One region of the Cytobacillus kochii genome, then DNA from elsewhere that is predicted to be linked to it. Evidence: riboswitches for the same ligand, from Rfam matches in the RefSeq annotation. Region 1 holds a riboswitch; each other region holds the start of a gene.
What was found. A riboswitch is a leader RNA that binds a small molecule or an ion and turns the genes downstream of it on or off. The one in region 1 is predicted to bind thiamine pyrophosphate.
Positions count from the first base shown of each region.

Region 1 (4,873 bases):
CCTTCCAAATTGATGCACTCTGTTTAACTCCCCACAAACTCATTGCTTTCGAAGTGAAAAATTATAGTGGTGATTTTTTGGTTCAGGACACTAAATGGTATTCACCAACAAACAAGGAAATTAAAAATCCCCTTCTACAAATCCAAAGAAATGAAACCCTCCTACACCAATTCCTTACTAAGCACGAATTAAACATTGCATTTGATTATCTACTTGTTTTTGTTCATCCCGAGTTTATGTTATATGACCGTACAAAGAAACAAAATGTTATTCTTCCACCGCAAATTCCACGATTATTAAGAGAACTAAATCAAATAGACATTCAACACTCTCCATTTCATACAAAAATTGTTCACACTTTTTTGAGTCATCATAAAGAAGAAATGAATTATGCTAGAAAAATCGATTATTGTACGGAGGATTTGGTAAAAGGAGTGGTTTGTCGAGAGTGCAGTGGGCAGATGAGGCGAGCGAGTTTGCGCAAATTTCATTGCTCAAAATGTAGGAGGAACATTTCATCTTATGATGCATTAAGTGAAGCAATCAATGACTTTATTATTCTTTTTCCATCAGAAAAAGTAACAAAGACGGCGATTTATGATTGGTGTGGAGGAGCAATCAGTAGTTCCGCAATACAACGATTCTTACAAGAGAAATATACACTTAATGGTGGTGGAAATTATTTTTATTATCATTAATGGGTTTTAAAAAAGAAGAAATAGTTGAATTATTTAGTAATGAAGTGAAGTAACAGTACCGTATAGATTGATCGGTATTCTGATGGGTTCAATCTACTAGTAAGCAGTTATAAGTTGAAAAAAAAGACTTTGTGCACAAAATAAAAGAAAAAATCTAGATGACATCGCAAAAAGGGGATAGCAAGTCCCTCGGAAAGAAAGCCAGAGATGAGCGCCTCGCAAAAGGGGATAGCAAGTCACTCAGAAGGTAAACCAGAGATAAGCGCCCCGCAAAAGGGGATAGCAAGTCCCTCGGAAAGAAAGCCAGAGATGAGCGCCCCGCAAAAGGGGATAGCAAGTCCCTCAGAAGGAAAACCAGAGATAAGCGCCTCGCAAAAGGGTTTAGCAAGTCCCTCAGAAGGTAAATCAGAGATGAGCGTCTCGCAAAAGGGGATAGCAAGTCCCTCAGAAGGAAAATCAGAGATGAGCGCCTCGCAAAAGGGTTTAGCAAGTCCCTTAGAAGGAAAACCAGAGATGAGCGCCCCGCAAAAGGGATTAGCAAGTCCCTCAGAAAGGAAACCAGAGATGAGCGCCTCGCAAAAGGGTTTAATAAGTCACTCAGAAGGAAAACCAGAGCTGAGCGCCCCGCAAAAGGGTTTAGCAAGTCCCTCAGAAGGTAAACCAGAGGTGAGCGCCTCGCAAAAGGGTTTAGCAAGTCCCTCGGAAAGGAAACTAAAGATGAGCGCCCCGCAAAAGGGTTTAGCAAGTCCCTCAGAAGGAAAACCAGAGGTGAGCGCCCCGCAAAAGGGATTAGCAAGTCCCTCAGAAAGGAAACTAAAGATGAGCGCCCCGCAAAAGGGTTTAGCAAGTCCCTCAGAAGGAAAACCAGAGCTGAGCGCCCCGCAAAAGGGTTTAGCAAGTCCCTCAGAAGGAAAACCAGAGCTGAGCGCCCCGCAAAAGGGTTTAGCAAGTCCCTCAGAAAGGAAACAAAAGATGAGCGCTCCGCAAAAGGGGATAGCGAGTCCCTCAGAAAGAAAACCAGAGATGAGCGCCTCGCAAAAGGGTTTAGCAAGTCCCTCAGAAAGAAAACCAGAGATAAGCGCCCCGCAAAAGGGTTTAGTAAGTCCCTCGGAAAGAAAGCCAGAGGTGAGCGCCCCGCAAAAAGGAGTTATTTAGCAATTTATTATGAACCAAACACAAATGAAAGCCGAGCAAGGGAGTGCCCGGCTTTCATAAATTCGTTTAGGATAATGCGAAATACTTAGATAGTAGAAGAAACGTCCTAATGAACCATAACCATAATCATCACTAGCTTTATCTTATCCCACTAATAATCAATTCAGCAGCTTCTTCAGCTGTTTTCCCGTCAACATTGATTTTTAGATGATATGGTTGATAATGAGCTTGTCTTTCTTTGTATAGATGATACATTTCATCAGTAGAAAGACCATTTAATTTCGGTCTTGTATCTTTAATCAATGGGTATCGGTCAAGCCACTTTTCCCATGAGAGCTCGATAAGGACAACGGTACTGTTTTGTAAACATATTTCGCGGTTCTTACTGTTTAAAAAGGCACCGCCGCCTAATGAAAGAATCTGTTTTTCTTCGGCAGATAGTTGTTCAATCAACTCGCTTTCAGCTTTTCGAAAAACTTCTTCACCATGATCAAGGAAAATTTTTGAAGTTGACATCTTGAACTGTTGTTCAATGCGTTCATCCGTGTCGATTAAACCCCACTGTAATTTCTTAGCTAATTCCGTTCCTATGGATGTCTTTCCGACCCCCATAAACCCAATAAGTACAATACTCTTATCTTCCATAGACTGTCCTCCCGAATGTTATATAAATATCATATCATAACGTTTTATGTCGCAACATCGTTTCTATCCCATGTTTTTTATTTTCATTTCTATCATTTCATGTTATATTGACATCATATATTATAAGTTTTCACTGGGGGTGCCTTCACATAGAGGCTGAGATTGAATGCCGTTCAAAACCCTTTGAACCTGATCTGGTTTGTACCAGTGGAGGGAAGTGTGTCGATGTAGTCGTCCTCGCTTCCTTTTGGAAGTAGAGGATTTTTTTATATATGAATAAATGCTAGGGGTGCCAAATACTTGGCTGAGATGAACCCTTTGAACCTGATCTAGTTAATACTAGCGTAGGGAAGCGAGTGACGTCATACATATCATGATGACCAAAGCCGCTTATACAAACTAGCGGCTTTTTTATTTTTATCGAAAGGAGGAAAGGTCTATGAATAAAATCCAAAAAATGACGATGACGGCAACGATTGCAGCCATCACTACTGTGTCGAGTAGTCTCATTTTTATTCCGATTGGAATAGCGAAAATTTTTCCGATTCAGCACTTGGCGAATGTATTATCTGCTGTACTTCTTGGACCATGGTATGCCGTTAGTCAAGCGTTTCTTTCATCTACATTGAGAAATATGATGGGGACAGGAAGTGTTTTTGCCTACCCCGGGAGTATGATTGGCGCATTACTTGCAGGGTTCCTTTATCAAAAAACGAAAAAAATTGGCTTCTCAGCACTAGGTGAAGTCGTTGGAACGGGAATGATAGGGGCAGTAGCGACTTATCCGATTAGTACATTACTTTTAGGACAAGAAGCCACCCTTTTCGGATTTCTACCAGCATTTATGGTGAGCTCGTTTACTGGAGCAATTTTAGGATATGGTTTATTAAGAGTATTAATAAAGAATAAAGCTATTGGAGGTTACATCAATGAAAACAGCATTAACGATCGCAGGTTCTGATTCAGGAGGAGGAGCTGGGATTCAAGCAGATCTTAAAACTTTTTCCGCCAATGGTGTGTTCGGCATGTCCGTCATTACGGCGATTACCGCTCAAAATACAGTAGAGGTACGATCGGTACAGGATATTGAAATCAATATTATAAAAGACCAAATAGAAGCTGTGTTTGATGATATCCAGGTTGATGCTGTCAAAATCGGGATGTTGTCATCTAGTGAGACTGTAAAAATCGTCGCAGACCGTTTAAATCATTATAGTCCAAAAGTGATTGTGTTAGATCCTGTTATGGTTTCGAAAGGTGGACATCATCTTTTAAAGGAACAAGCTATTGAGGCATTAAAAGCGAAGATGTTACCACTTGCGACTGTAATTACGCCAAACATTCCTGAAGCTGAAGTACTTTCGGGTATGACGATTCGCACGGTTGAAGACATGGAGCAAGCTTGTAAAAAGTTATATGAATTAGGGCCAAAAGCCGTCTTATTAAAAGGTGGACATTTAGAAGGAGAACCGAATGACTTATTATGGGATGGTCAAAGTTTCAACTGGTTTAATGGTCGAAGAGTAGAGACAAAAAACACCCATGGTACAGGTTGCACTCTCTCATCTGCCATTGCTGCCGGGTTAGCAAAAGGGGAAGAACTTGTTGAGGCCATACAGTCTGCGAAGAATTATATTTCTATAGCGATTGAGCATAGTCTAGCACTCGGTCATGGGCATGGTCCGACAAATCATTTTTATGAGTTATACAACAAAGCAAAGGTGGAGGAAAGATAATGACGATTTCAAGTGAAGCAGTTGAGAGAATCTTTCAGCAGTTAAAAGAACATACCCCACTCATTCATCATTTAACAAATACAGTAACTATTAATGATTGTGCCAATGTGACCCTAGCAATGGGCGGTTCACCTGTTATGGCCACACAACTCTTAGAAGTAGAAGAAATGGCTATGATGGCAGATGGGCTCGTAATTAATTTTGGTACTATTAATGATGCAATGTTTGCGGCGATGATTAAAGCTGGACAAACTGCCAATCAAAAAGGAATTCCAGTAATATTTGATCCAGTGGGTGTTGGTGCAACCAATTATCGCACAAATAAGGCAAAGGAGTTAATTAGCACAATAAAAGTGTCCATTATTCGTGGCAATGCTTCTGAAATTTCAGCTCTTATTGGTAATAATACTAAAACGCGTGGTGTTGATGCAGGGGCAATTGAAATGGCACCTGAAGCACTTGCACAGGAGGCAGCCGAAGTTCTAAACTGTCTCATTGTTATTAGTGGGAAAGAAGACGTCATTACAGATGGTAGGCAATTCGTTGTGATTGATAATGGAGATTCCCTTTTGACGAAGGTAACTGGAACTGGCTGCATGACAGCTTCATTAGTAGCAACTGCTGCTGCTGTTTCAGAAA
Region 1 covers NZ_CP085254.1:2,396,026-2,400,898, reverse strand. Annotated here, with positions in the region: gene LG276_RS12450 (nuclease-related domain-containing protein) at 1-698, shown strand, start outside; gene LG276_RS12445 (hypothetical protein) at 906-1,853, shown strand; gene LG276_RS12440 (shikimate kinase) at 1,992-2,498, opposite strand; TPP riboswitch at 2,624-2,731, shown strand; TPP riboswitch at 2,774-2,866, shown strand; gene thiW (energy coupling factor transporter S component ThiW) at 2,938-3,459, shown strand; gene thiD (bifunctional hydroxymethylpyrimidine kinase/phosphomethylpyrimidine kinase) at 3,428-4,234, shown strand; gene thiM (hydroxyethylthiazole kinase) at 4,234-4,873, shown strand, end outside.

Region 2 (4,873 bases), 690 kb from region 1:
GTGTCGATTGTGCTAATTTCACTTGTTTACCAAGACGCGGAATATTTACACTCATCCCTCGTTCAAATTTACCTGAACAAATTCTAAGAAAAGCGATTCTATCCCTATGTGCAGGATTCATATTCGCTTGAATTTTAAAGATAAACCCTGAGAAATCTTCTGTTAAAGGATTGATTTCTCCAACAGTCGATTCTCTTGGTTGAGGAGAAGGAGCAAACTGTAAATAAGATTCCAAAAACGTTTGCACACCAAAATTAGTCAAAGCACTGCCAAAGAAAACAGGTGTTAAATCCCCTGAAGCAATGCGGTCACGCGAAAATTCATTACCCGCTTCATTTAATAACATAATTTCTTCTAACGTTTGTTCATAAAGCCCTGATTGTTTTAGAGCATGTTCTTCGTTAATTTCTCCTTCATCATTCAATTCAAGGAAACGATCCTCTTCATCTACCCTAAATTGTTCAATACGATTATTAAAACGATCATAAATGCCTAAAAACTCTTTCCCCATTCCTATTGGCCAATTCATCGGATATGATTCAATCCCCATTACTTCTTCTAATTCAGCTAAAAGCTCTAACGGCATCTTACCTTGTCGATCCAATTTATTGATAAATGTAAAAATAGGGATACCTCTCATACGGCAAACTTTAAAGAGTTTTAAAGTCTGATCCTCGATCCCCTTTGCTGAATCAATGATCATAACTGCACTATCCACTGCTGTTAATGTACGATAAGTATCTTCACTGAAATCTTGGTGTCCTGGTGTATCTAAGATATTGATTTTAGCTTGATTATACTCAAACTGCATAACACTAGACGTAACCGAAATACCACGTTGTTTTTCTATTTCCATCCAGTCACTTGTTGCATATTTCCCTGTCTTTTTCCCTTTAACAGTCCCTGCATCACGAATGGCCCCTCCGAATAAAAGAAGCTTTTCTGTTAAGGTTGTTTTCCCAGCATCCGGGTGGGAAATAATTGCAAATGTTCGACGCGATAATACTTCGTCTTTAAATGTACTCATAATAAAATTCCTCACTAACATGTATAAATTCTTATCTGTCGCTACTGCGTACCCTCAATTTTATCCTTGTATTAGAAACTTTGCAATGCGTAATCAATATATGGCATTTTCTTTAAAAAGATAACCAATGAGTTTGCACGTTTTATACACAATATATAATCCTCTTGTCATCCAAGCTTAAATGCAAGTTTCATTACAAACAAAAAAGCTGACATAAGATATGCCAACTTTTAGTTGAAATTACTTCTCTAAATTGTTTTTCTTCTTCTCATTAGAGTCCTCATCATCATTAGCTAAACCTTTAGCAGAGTTTTTAAACTCTTTCAACGTCTCTCCCACAGCTCGTCCAATTTCAGGTAACTTCTTCGGCCCGAAAATAATGAGGGCCAGTACAAGTATAAGAATGAGACCTGGTATACCAATATTTGATAACATAGTATCACTCCTTTATGTAAGACATAACGTAAGGTGATTATTTATATTTCAATTCCCATTATAATTGAACACCAAATAAAGGCAAGTAAATTCCTTATTAGCAATCCTTTTTAACACGATAAAAAGAGCCTCATGTGACTGATGTCACCCATGGCTCCTTATCATTAGTTCATCTTCGTTCAATAAGATAGAAGGGTTTGCTTTACATAGAAAAACGGTGATTACCGATTTCTGTAACAACTTCTCTCGTATTCAACCAAGATTGCGGTACGATTGTTGGATTGTGGAAAAAGACCGTTTCATCTGGCAATGCATGATTTTTCATTGCTTGCTTTACTGCTTTTTTTGCTTCTTTATCTGCAGGCTTATTAATCGAACCATTATCAACAGGTTGAAATTGCTTATTTTCATAAATAACACCACGAATGGTATCAGGAAAACGTTCGTCCTGCACTCGATTAATCACAACTTCTGCAACAGCTACCTTTCCTTCAAACGGTTCGCCTTTCGCTTCTGCATGGATAAGTCTTGCTAAAAGATCCTTCTCCTCAGATGTTAACGAAATGTCAGGCTTCTTTTCTTTCTTTTCTTTTTCCTCTACTTTAGGAACGATAAGCTTATCACCTTTTTGAACCGTTCGATCTTCTAGGTGATTCATCATTGTTAATTCTTCCTCAGACACTTCTAATTGATCAGCAATGGAAGAAATTGTTTCGTTCCCTTTAACCTCATATATATCATAAACATCTAATGTCTCAGCATAAACGCGTAAATCAGCAGATTGGATGAAATGGACTAAAAACAATGTACTCGCTGCAAAGATAACTGCAATCAGTTTCAATATTTTTTCCTCCATTCAAATATACATTTAAATCAAAATAACAAAATTAAGACTAACATGGATAGAAAGACTACTTCAAACGCAATGTTTTCCATGGGTAATCAGGATATTTCTCCCATCTTAATTTAGACTAGCATTATAATAAACTTCTGCTATAATAATGGTGGAAATAAAAACGCAAATAAACCAAAATGTGGGGGGACCAGTAATTGCTGGTTGAGATTTCATCCGTTTTAGATGATGACCCTTTGAACCTGATCTGCCTCATAGCAGCGTAGGGAACATATTTAAAACAATTCATATGTTTTTGATATGCGCCCATGGTGAATCCTTTGGGCGTTTTTTATTTCCTTCAAAAAATAAAAAGGAGGAAATGGAATGAAAGGATGGTTCATATTGCTTCTTTTCAGCGTGTTTCTATTAGCTGGGTGCGGGAATTCCAGTGAAGATGCACAAACAGAAATGGGAGAAAATGAATTAAAAAAAGTAAACTTTGTACTTGATTGGACCCCAAATACAAATCATACGGGCATTTATGTTGCAGCAGCAGAGGGTTACTTCGCAGAAGAAGGATTAGAAGTTGAAATCATGATGCCAGGCGAAACAGGGGCGGATCAGCTCATCGCTTCAGGAAAAGCAGATTTTGGCGTAAGTGTACAAGAAGCAATCACGCAAGCTAGAGTCCAAGATGTGCCAATCGTCTCGATTGCAGCCATCATCCAACATAATACCTCGGGGTTTGCTTCACCAGTTAGCAAAAACATTCACACGCCGAAAGATTTTGAAGATCATACGTATGGTGGGTTCGGTGCACCTGTTGAAAAATCAGTGATTGATTCTTTAATGAAAAATGATCATGCAGATATTAATAAAGTCTCCATTCTTAATATAGGTGACACAGACTTCTTTACAGCTGTTAAACGAGATGTTGATTTTTCTTGGATTTATTATGGGTGGACAGGAGTAGAAGCGGAATTACGTGGTGAGGAATTAAACATGATATATCTGACTGATTACTCCAAAAAACTAGATTACTATACACCCGTTATTGCTACGAATGAAAAGATGATTCATAAAAATGCTGATATTGTTCAAGCCTTTATGAAAGCCGTTTCCAAAGGGTACACATTTGCAATTGAACAACCAGAAAAGGCTGCAAACATTTTACTTGCAGCTGCGCCTGATTTAGATGAAGAATTGGTAAAAGCATCTCAATTCTGGCTAGCAGAGCGATATCAAGATGATGCAGCACAATGGGGAGAACAAGACTTATCAGTATGGGAGAATTATGCTGATTGGATGCTTGAATATAATCTATTAGATAAACCATTAGATGCAGAGGAAGCATTTACAAATCAATTTTTACCAAATGGAGGGAAAAAATAATGGCAAAAGCTTTAGTAAGTATACAAATCATTCCAAAATCAGCTAACGGACTAGACGTTATCGCTCTTGTAGACGAAGCGATTTCGATTATTGATAAAGCTGGTATTCCATATGAGGTAAACTCTTTAGAAACGACTATGGAAGGTCATTTATCAGAACTGTTTCCTATCATAACAAAAATGAATGAACGTATGGTTGAGCTTGGAAGTCCGAATGTTATTTCTCAAATTAAAGTTCTTTACCAGCCAGAAGGCATCACTTTAAATACATTAACTGAGAAGTACCGCTAATGTTGCAGAAGTTTATAAAAAGCTGGAGCGCTTTATTGGTGCTCTTGCTTTTAATTATTTTGTGGGAAACCGCTGTAATGCTATTTGCTATACCACCATGGTTACTTCCTGCTCCAACAAGTATTCTATCTGAAGCAATAGCCGGGTGGGATTCCCTTACCCCCCACCTATTATCAACCATACAATTGACCACCATAGGACTTGTAATTGGTACTACGATTGGAATTTTTACTGCTATCACGCTTCATCTAGTTCCGTTTTTAAAAGAAGCAATCTACCCTTTACTCATATTATCTCAAAACATTCCAATTATTGTGTTAGCACCATTACTCGTCATTTGGTTTGGGTTCGGTTTATTACCTAAATTAATCGTGATCACCCTTGTTTGTTTTTTTCCTATTGTCATAGCCACATTAAACGGTTTCGAGCATACACCTAAAAACCTGAAACATTATATGCTTATGGCTGGTGCAAGTAAATGGCAGTTATTTTGGAAGCTAGAACTCCCCTTTTCATTATCATCCTTATTTTCCGGGATTAAGATTTCTGCTACATATAGTGTAATGGGCGCGGTTATTTCTGAATGGCTAGGTGCGAAAAATGGCCTAGGTGTGTATATGACGCTCGCTTCTTCTTCTTTCAGAACAGATCGCGTCTTTGTGGCCATTATCATTATTATGATCATGAGCTTAATACTTTTGGGCTTTATTCATCTCATCGAAAGTAAACTGGTACGTTGGCATATAAAGGAGAAGCAAATATGAGTCTTTTACAACTTAAATCTATTGAAAAAAGATATTCAAGAAATCATGTAATAAAAGATATTTCTATGACAGTAAATGAAGGTGAATTCGTTTCAATTATCGGACCTTCAGGTAGTGGTAAAAGTACATT
Region 2 covers NZ_CP085254.1:1,706,926-1,711,798, reverse strand. Annotated here, with positions in the region: gene LG276_RS09065 (peptide chain release factor 3) at 1-1,027, opposite strand, end outside; gene LG276_RS09060 (twin-arginine translocase TatA/TatE family subunit) at 1,268-1,462, opposite strand; gene LG276_RS09055 (cell wall hydrolase) at 1,665-2,303, opposite strand; TPP riboswitch at 2,489-2,601, shown strand; gene LG276_RS09050 (ABC transporter substrate-binding protein) at 2,682-3,689, shown strand; gene LG276_RS09045 (thiamine-binding protein) at 3,689-3,979, shown strand; gene LG276_RS09040 (ABC transporter permease) at 3,979-4,743, shown strand; gene LG276_RS09035 (ABC transporter ATP-binding protein) at 4,740-4,873, shown strand, end outside.
Region 2: another riboswitch for thiamine pyrophosphate. It lies ahead of LG276_RS09050 (ABC transporter substrate-binding protein); the one in region 1 lies ahead of thiW (energy coupling factor transporter S component ThiW).

Region 3 (4,873 bases), 2.1 Mb from region 1:
CATTTAGCAGACTTTTATATTAATAAAAACAACCTAACTAATCACAAAGGATACGCAGGTCTCGACTATGCAGGCGGTGGAGTAGTATCTACTGGAGAAGATATGTTGAAATTTATGAAAGCGTTAGTATCCTATCAATTATTGAAAAAGGAAACGCTTGAGAAAATGATGAATGATAAAGCAAAGTATGGGGTAGGAATTGAGTATGGATATGGAATTATGCAGTTTAAATCAGTTCCACTACTCATGCCGAAAATATTTAATGTCTGGGGACATGCAGGTGCCACAGGAGCCTATTTATTTTATCACCCTAAGATGGATACCTATTTAATTGGTACTTTTAATGACTTTTCTTATGAAAGAAAAGGTGTCAAATTTATGTTAATGAAAGTAATAAACCAATTGAGTAAAATTAAATGAAAGAAATGCGACTTCTTATATTCAGTTAAAGGGCACGTTTGTGGAGTAACACAGGCAGAAAATGATCAAACTCTTTTATAAAAAACAACCTTAAAATTGGTATAGAAGAATCCATTTTGATTAATCTTTCTTCAAAATGAATTCTTCTTTTTTACCGTAAAATAAGGATTTACGAAGTGTTTTTGCTCAAGCTCTATTTCAAACTACACATACAATATTCCGTTTTGTGTAAAAATTACACATTAAATGAGAGAGATTTGCGAGGATTTTATACATATTTTCATTCATTTTTTATAAAGAACAATTCGTGCTTTATCACTGTATGTTGGCATGTATATTTCATGGCTAACAAAAGCGCAAACGAAAAGCCAGTTCCCACAAGGGTTCTAGCTTTTTGGAATTCCCGATAAATGAGACGTTATGTTTACTAGAATGTATGGGCGCTGTATATTTCTTTGTCAAGAAGGGTTTGTATTGCAAGGTGTATTATTACATGAGGTTCGCTTTACTTCTCTTTTTTAACTTCTTCTTCTGAGGCTTTACCTTTTTTAAATGAACAAAAGTATAATAATGAAGATAATTGAATGTTCGAAAATGAGATACCTTCTAATTTGTTGAACGATTTATAAATCCAATAGTTTTAAGTTAAAGCATTTCTTTGTAATAAGGAATGCTTTTTTATATTTGTCTAAAATCCAAAGATTATAACAACAAATTAATAATGTTTAGGAACAAAAAAATATTGTGAAACGATAAATTTTATATTAAAATCAAATAGAAATAAATAAGTGAGGTGCTTTTTATGAAACGTGGTTCAACACTCTTTTTAAAAATAGCCGTTTTCTTTATTGGTACTCCAGTTTTTTCCTTAGGTATAATTGGGTTGATTTGGTTACCTAATAATCCGGCAAATCCAGATTATGCCTATATGTTATATCCCATTGTAATCGGAATGTATTTATCGGCAATTCCCTTTTACATTGCACTTTATAAAGCTTTTAAGCTTTTAAGTTATATTGACAAGAACCAAGCTTTTTCGCAAATTTCCGTAAAAGCTTTGAAGCATATAAAACTCTGTGCAACCATATTCAGTATCTTATATGTGGCAATTTTGCCATTCGTTTTTATGTTAGCTCAAGTAGACGATGCCCCAGGTGGTGCAATAATCGGAATGGTCCCTATCTTTGCTTCGATGGTAATTGCAGTATTCGCTGCAGTTCTGGAAAGGCTTTTACAAGAAGCGATAAATATAAAATCAGAAAATGATTTAACGGTCTGAGGTGAAGGAATTGGCGATTATAATTAATATCGATGTGATGTTGGCGAAAAGGAAAATGAGCGTCACAGAACTTTCGGAGAGGGTTGGAATCACGATGGCTAATCTTTCTATTTTGAAAAATGGAAAGGCAAAAGCGATTCGGTTATCCACTTTAGAATCCATTTGTAAGGCTTTGGAATGTCAGCCAGGCGACATATTGGAGTACAATAGCGACGAAGAACTCAAGAATAATAAAGTATAGAAAATAAATTTATTCCATAATCGGGGTAGCGTCAGGAAAATGCGATTTTACAACGTTAAGAAATTACAATATTAAAAAGCCCAATTTCTACAGCATTAAAATTTCTGTTATTTCGATTGAGAGGAATCATGAAGAGGCACTCTTATATCGGCATAAAGGGGAATTCAAATGAGCTAACTATAATCCAATGAGCTAATGATGTGTATCATTAGCTCATTTCGTTTGCGTTTCCTTTATATTCGATATTAATAAAATTTCTCCTATCACACTCAATCTTCTTCGTGATATAAACTATCGAGTCGGTTGCCAACTATCTGCAGATTCGGCGTTGTTATAAATCATGGTCTTCTTCGGATCATCATGGCCGGCCAGAAAATAGAAGAGATGATGGAGGTTTGCCTAGCTGCTTTTGACGCTTTCATTTTGGAAGTATTGTGAAGAGTCGATTGCATGGTTATCTTATGGATATCACGCCGATGTACATGCCACCCTGATTCCTCAGTTCCATCTCATCGTGCGAAAATCTCCCAAAAAGATATCTTAAAAAAAAGGCCCTGAGTTTCCCCCAGAGCCTTTAGTTGATTAATATGCTTTTTTCAGAAGGACCTTATTGGCTGTTGTGTAAAGCATGACAACGACTAAGGCACATACGATAAAGGTAGGTAGCATATATGTTCCGTTATATACGAGTGAGTAAAGTGCGACAGGTTGATCTGCCGGAGCATAGGCACCAAATAGGACTATGCCTGATAAATAATGGCATAAGAAGCGTAAGAAACTTCCTAAGAAAACGCCACTAATAACATACATGTTTGCTTTGGCAAATTGGCCGTCTTGATAATTTTGTACAACTTTCTTCATATAGATGCCTGCGAGTCCGACAACAGCAAAGGCTACGAAATAGTCAATGATCCATGAGGCGAAATGAAAAGGAACAGCTCCTGTTAAGATTTGTAGTCCTCCTAATAATAAGCCCGTTAAGACGCCACCTTTAATACCCCAACGAAAGGCCATTAAGAAAACCGGTACCATAGCAAGTGAGATGGACCCACCTTGTGGCCAAAATCTCCCCATCAGTAAGCCCGATAAGAAATCAAGTAATAATGCCAAAGCTGCAAATATAGCAATTTCCACCATAAAAAGTGTTTTATTTTGTTTCATGTTTTTCCTCCTTCTCCGAAAAGAGAAGCGAACGAGTAAACCTGTATTACTTTTTTGTCATGAAAAAAAGCAATACATAGGCGGTGATGGATGCCTAGTATTGCTCATATCCAAAACCACGATCCCTACGCTAGCATTATCTAACAGGTTCTTAGGGTCAGAACGAACTCGCTCACTCTCAGCCATATTAGGCTCCCCTTGTGGAAGTATTAAATTTATCCTCGGTTAGAATATACTATGACTTTCATCATAATTCAAGAATCTTTTTTTTGGTAAGAGAAAAACAGATTATTTGTGAAACTTATTCCCGAGTTAGTCGTAAAAATAAACGAGGAGTGATTTACATGAAGAAGGTTTTTGAAGTGAACCATCAGGGAGATCATATACTAGTTGAGAATTACTGGATTAATGGTGAAAAGCTATATGTAAATGGCGAATTACAGGATGAAAATTTAGGACTTGCTATAAGAGGAGATTTGGAAGGAAAGTTAGAAGATTCAAGTCGAATTAAAGTAACTATTGGTGGTTTTCTAACTATTAACTGCAAAATATTTCTTGAGAATCGTTTGATTTTCTCTTCTATATAAAGAATAGAAACCTAGGGGGTAGATGGAATGGTCGGGTCAATGGATACTGATTGGTTTATAGATCATTGGTTAAAAGAAGATTTTAAGGAAATTTATAATGCAACCTCAAAAGTGTTTCAAGGGATGGTATCAAGGGCCGATTTTGTCCAGATGGGTTCATCTTTTAATGCAGGTGTACAAAGTTATCAATTAGTCTCACAGACGAATGTCTTAAATGTCGATCAATTCGTATGGGTGGATCATACAAAAGCAAAAGCGGTCGTCGTTGGATTCGACGAAAAGCATACGATTGCAAGCCTCTACTTAAAACCATATTTTGTCTTTCCTGAAACAGATAAGATCTATACGAAGAATGAATATATTATGCCAGTAATGGATGAATGGTTTATATTTTGGGGTGGCACAAATGAATTCATTAATTATCATTACGCTTATGAACATCAAAGATATGCCTATGACCTTTTAAAGGTGAAGGATGGCTCTACATATAATGGTAGACCGGAAAAGAATGAAAGTTATTATGCTTTTGGGGCCGAAGTCATTGCTCCGCAAGATGGAACGGTCATTCAGGTAGTCGATGGCCTCGATGACAATATACCTGGGCAGATGGATGAAGAACACCCGCCAGGCAACTATATTGTGATTGAGCATGCACATAAAGAATATAGTATGATTGCTCATTTTAAAAAAGATACGATTATTGTGAAAGAAGGAGAACAAGTTCGCCAAAAACAATTACTTGGCAAATGTGGGAACTCAGGTAACTCTTCTGAAGCGCATATTCATTTTCAAATCAGTAACTCTGGCGATTGGCAGAAGGGAAAATCGATTCGCATTCGTTTTAAAAATCGCCTGGAACCCATTCAAGGAGAGGTTGTCACAAATAACCTTACTAAATATCAGGATCGATTCGAAGAGAGATTTGACAAAGTTGAAAATACCTTGACGTTTGCAGATTACATCTTTGCCGTTCCTCGTGCTATTCTCCAGTTGTTTAAATAACAATCTGGAGAAAAGTAGAACCTGTAACTTGTTTATTCCTCCCATTTAATCAAACGTTTGTTTAAATACTAAGCTTCAGGACCATATTTCAATGTATCGACTAATAATTGCGTATTGCGATTAAGGTTTGTCCCTTTGGTTAGGATATAAGAAAAGGCTCGTTTTGCATAAAGGCCTTCTATC
Region 3 covers NZ_CP085254.1:310,970-315,842, forward strand. Annotated here, with positions in the region: gene LG276_RS01765 (serine hydrolase) at 1-420, shown strand, start outside; gene LG276_RS01770 (DUF2975 domain-containing protein) at 1,223-1,699, shown strand; gene LG276_RS01775 (helix-turn-helix transcriptional regulator) at 1,710-1,940, shown strand; gene thiT (energy-coupled thiamine transporter ThiT) at 2,523-3,101, opposite strand; TPP riboswitch at 3,206-3,310, opposite strand; gene LG276_RS01785 (hypothetical protein) at 3,446-3,688, shown strand; gene LG276_RS01790 (peptidoglycan DD-metalloendopeptidase family protein) at 3,716-4,690, shown strand; gene LG276_RS01795 (LysR family transcriptional regulator) at 4,759-4,873, opposite strand, start outside.
Region 3: another riboswitch for thiamine pyrophosphate. It lies ahead of thiT (energy-coupled thiamine transporter ThiT); the one in region 1 lies ahead of thiW (energy coupling factor transporter S component ThiW).

Region 4 (4,873 bases), 2.0 Mb from region 1:
AAGCTTTAATGGAAAAGACATTTATCGCTAAATCGAGACAAGCTAACGCTCGTGGTACCATTATATGTGGCACAAGATACGGAAATGTCATGGCATCAAGGGGATCCATCATTCCGCTTCTCATAGAACAAGTAAAGGAAGGAAAGCCGCTAACTGTTACGCATCCTTTAATGACCCGTTTTATGATGAGTTTAGATGAGGCTGTCGAACTCGTATTGTACGCTTTTGAGAATGCTTGTAATGGGGATATTATGGTACAAAAATCGCCTGCTGCCTATATTACAGATTTAGCACAAGCGATTAAAGAACTTTTTCATGTTAACCTTCCTTTAGAATTAATTGGCACACGGCCGGGAGAAAAGCTCTATGAAGTTTTACTAACAAAAGAAGAAGCAGCGAAAGCCATTGATCTTGAAGGCTTCTATCGCATTCCTCGAGATACCAGAATAGAAACTGATACAAACTCTGTAGAAGAATATCACTCCAATAATACTTATCGTCTCTCTATAGCTGAACTAAAAGAAAAACTACAATCATTATCCTATGTTCAGAAAGAGCTAAAAAAATGGAAAAGGTTAAATTAATATATTTGACCGCTCCCTATTTTTCGTGAGTTGAGCGCCTTCATTGACCAAGTTAATAATCGCCAACTCACTAACTATTCTTATATATACTGAATTTATAGGGATATCCTACCAACCCTCTAAAGGGAGGTTGTTGTTTGATGTCGTTTCTGATAAATTAGGATTCAACATGACTAGCATAATGAGGAGTTACATACATGGAAATACAAAAAAGTAGTACGATGATACAATCCTTGCAAATAGGCATTTCTATCATCGAATTAATCTATCAAAAAGATACCCCAATGAAATTCTCAACCATTCAAGAAGAAACCGGTATTACGAAAAGTAATTTATATAAATATTTAAATACACTTACACAATTGAACATGCTCTATCGAGAAAAAGGGACAAACCTGTATTACCTTGGCAGCAAATTGATTCAATATGGTACAGCCGCCTTTGGTAGTCGTGATATTGCCGATGCAATCACTCCTTATATGCAGGAACTTTCTTCGCTTACTTCCTGCACCGTTTCGTTTTCATTATGGACAAACAACGGACCAATTACGACAAAGATTTGTCATTCGAATGAACCACTTCATATTGGTACACAACTAGGCGGAAGCTTGCCACCAACATCTGCCGCGGGGAAGATTTTCTTAAGTTTCTTAAACCCAGTACTGACAAAAGATTGGCTTGGAAACGGGGATGCGATCGATAACGCAGAATGGCAAATGATTCAACAATCGAAAATATCCTTCGCTACCGAACCTTTAATTCCATCAATTTCTTCTGCTTCCGTCCCTTTGCTAGACTACCAAAATCAATTACTCGGTGCAGTGACTGTTGTTGGATTTAACGATAAGATGCCTAAGGAAGCAACGGATCCGATGAGCAAGCAACTGCTGAAGTTTCACTTACAAGCATCGTCTATGTTTGGCTATCGATATAAACAAGGAAAAAAATTGAACAATACTGATTGAGCGTTCAATCAACCGTTTTAACATCTAGAAAAATAAAATACTAGCGAGAAAATTAAGTTAAATTTTTAAAAATATTCTTTTCTACGAATAAATTGGAGTTTAGCTTCGACTTAGACGTACATTTGCTAATATAAGCACTTTACTAACTATCAACCTACAAAATAAGTCCATTTATTGAAAAAGGCCGCCATAAACAAAGATGACGACCTTTTTTATCTTAGTTCATCGTCAATCCATGATCAACGACTAGATTTTGTCCCGTAATCGCTTTAGCGCCTGGAGAGGCTAAGAAAACAACTGCTTCTGCTACGTCTTCTGGTTTTGTCACACGGCGGATAGCAGAGTTATCAGCCACAATCGCAAATACCTCAGGGGTAGTAACAGCACTTGCATCCGTTGTTTCTAATAATCCACCGGAAACCATATTCACATTAATATCATACTGTCCGAGCTCTTTGGCCATATTGCGTGTAAAGCCAATTAATGCCGCTTTGGCTGTTGTATATTCATGGTAGGCAACGACTGGGTTCTGGTAAAGATTCGTGCCAATACCAATCACACGGGCTTGCTGTGAATCCTTTAGAGCCGGAAGAGCAGATTGAACAACATTTAAGCTTGCTTTTATCGCGCCTTCAAACTGGGTTTGGTAGCTAGCCCAAGATAATTCCTCTACTTTCGCCTGTGCCACAGGATCAAATTTAAATTGAACTAATGCATTATTGACAACGATATCCAAGCGGCCAAAATGAGCAATTGTGTCTGCTACCATTGCTTTTACTGCTTGATGATCTCTAACATCAGCTTGGATAGCCAATGCACGATCTTGCCCGATTTGTTCAACTACTGCATCGGCTTTTTCTTTATTATTATAATAATTAACGACTACCTTGTAGCCTTCCTTACCGAACTTTTGAGCAATTGCAGCTCCTAATCCACGACTTGCTCCTGTTACTAACACGACTTCTTCTCTCACGCTATTCCCTCTTTTCAATAGATGTAATTAAAAATGTTCAGGAAAACAAAACAAAAGGCTCCCCGAAAATGGAGAGCCTACCATACGTATGCATATAGTTGGAAGATGCTCCCTACGATCGTCTTAACGAACAGGTTCTAAGGGTCAGGTTTTAACCTTCTCAACTCATTTTCTGAGTCCCCCTGCAACAATTTTTAATTATTTTTAGTTTAGCATACAAATAGTTTCCTAGCTATGAATCGAAGTTCAGTTCTTAATTGACCATTTCCTTTATGTTTCTCACCATTGTTTTAAACGGGGATTCTTATCTAAAATCGATTCATATTGTTTCTCATTACCGTAGAGGCTATTCGGGTCAAGCAGCTTATATCTCTCATACTTTTCTAATCGATCTTTTTCTTTTGCCCAGCCTAAATGCTTGACTCGTATTGTGGATAAACTGTGGGTAAGTTGGAAGATGTTTTCTGGAAATCTCCCACAATGTTGAGGTGTTTCTTTCCAGACAGGCTGAAAGGTTGATTCAACTCTTGCTAGAAATGGACGGTATAAGAAATGTGCTTGCCAGTATTCATCTTCACGATAATGGTCTTCATCCCACATATCATACAGTCTAAAACAGTACAGGTCGATAGTATCCTGTTTAACAAAGTCATCAATATAATCAATAAAACTCTCCTCAAACCATTCATCTGCATCAAGATTTAATACCCAACCTAAAAAACAATTCGTTGCTTCTAACCACTGTTGTTTTCTTAGTTCCACTTCATTGGCAAACTGGGAGCTTGCATTCTTGACCAATTTAATTGGCATACCTTTTAGTTCTTGCAAGAAAATCGATATAGTCTGATCAGTACTAGCATCATCTATAATCACAGCTTCATCGATAAATGGCTTTACTTTCATTAACATCGTTTGTAAATAACGACCTTCTTCATTCTTCACAATCATCGATAAGCGAATTTGATGGCTTTCTGCTTTTTCTGGATAAATAGGTAGTTCGCTATACGCATACTGACATTTTTCTTTAAATGCGGGTATGCCTGTAAGGTCAGATGATCGATAAATATGATAAGCTGGGAGATGTGTGTCTACATGTAGATCCAGTCCCAATGCCACTGCTCTCACACAAAAATGTCGATCTTCTCCCCAAAAACTGAGATTTTTAATTTTACTAAAATGAACACCTGCTAACAAAGCCTTCCTGCTAATTAGCGTGCACGCACCTAATCCTCCTACTTCATAAACACCTGGAGTTTGTAACTGTTGAATAAAGGCCTCGGTTTGAACGGCCTTTTCTTCGTCTGTTATAACACCTTCATCCGCCTGTCTCCAGTGGGTATATTCATCTGTTAACCACACTTGCGGATAAGGAATTGTCCCCTCTTGCCAAGCCGTCCAAAATACCTCTGAAACAATTTCTTTTTTCGTGGAAATAAGTGTATGAAGGGTATCCGGGTGTAAAAGCAAATCAGAGTCAACTAAAAACAAATAATCAAATTCTTCAAATTTTGCCTGCTCAATAAGCATATCTTTGAAGCGAGCAACCTTCCAGATGAGAGCATCATTCCAGAAATGTGTAAAGTCGGTGCGAATATAGATACTATCTTCTTTTGCGGATAAAATCGCAACATCGTTCTTCCATCTGGCAAAATGACGTAGTAGTCTACTTGATTCTTCATTCTGATTATCATCTATGAAAAAATAATGAATCTCCATTGTATCCGTTTGTAAATTAGCTAACGAAAGCAGAAACTCTTTTAAAATATCGGGATCTTGATTAATTGGACTACCAATGAGAATTTTTGTATTAATCATAAGCAACATTAACGTTTATTGACAAAATCGTTCACCTCTCTACACTATATTCTCACCATGATTTGCTTGTGTAGTGAAATCAGAAAAATTGTAGCCAAAACAAAAAGCAGAGAGTCGTCAGAATCTCCCTGCTCTAATGATGGTGTATATAAGAAATAAGAACATTAATATCGCAATGACGAAGCCGATTTCTACTGCTGGTATATTCCATAGGAGAGATGATTGCCTGCCAAGGGCGGAACCGATAATTAAGCCTACCATTATAATGCAAAATGCCAGCAACACGATACTAAATGCTAGCCGGTTGCTGATACGGTCAATTCTCGTTAGAAATTTTTCACTGTTTGGCAAGTTCAACTCGAGCGGGATTTTTCCCTTTTTGATAAGAGCAATCAAATCTTTCAAATTATACGGTGCTTCCTTAAGAATATCAAAATACTCCCCGATATGCGCTAGCGAATCTTTCGCCAAATGATCAGGACGATATTTATTAACAATTAATCGTCTACCAAAAGGCTCAGCAATTTTTAAAATGC
Region 4 covers NZ_CP085254.1:377,809-382,681, reverse strand. Annotated here, with positions in the region: gene LG276_RS02145 (polysaccharide biosynthesis protein) at 1-584, shown strand, start outside; gene LG276_RS02140 (IclR family transcriptional regulator) at 782-1,549, shown strand; gene LG276_RS02135 (3-oxoacyl-ACP reductase) at 1,767-2,522, opposite strand; TPP riboswitch at 2,615-2,716, opposite strand; gene LG276_RS02130 (glycosyltransferase family 2 protein) at 2,802-4,337, opposite strand; gene LG276_RS02125 (AarF/ABC1/UbiB kinase family protein) at 4,455-4,873, opposite strand, start outside.
Region 4: another riboswitch for thiamine pyrophosphate. It lies ahead of LG276_RS02135 (3-oxoacyl-ACP reductase); the one in region 1 lies ahead of thiW (energy coupling factor transporter S component ThiW).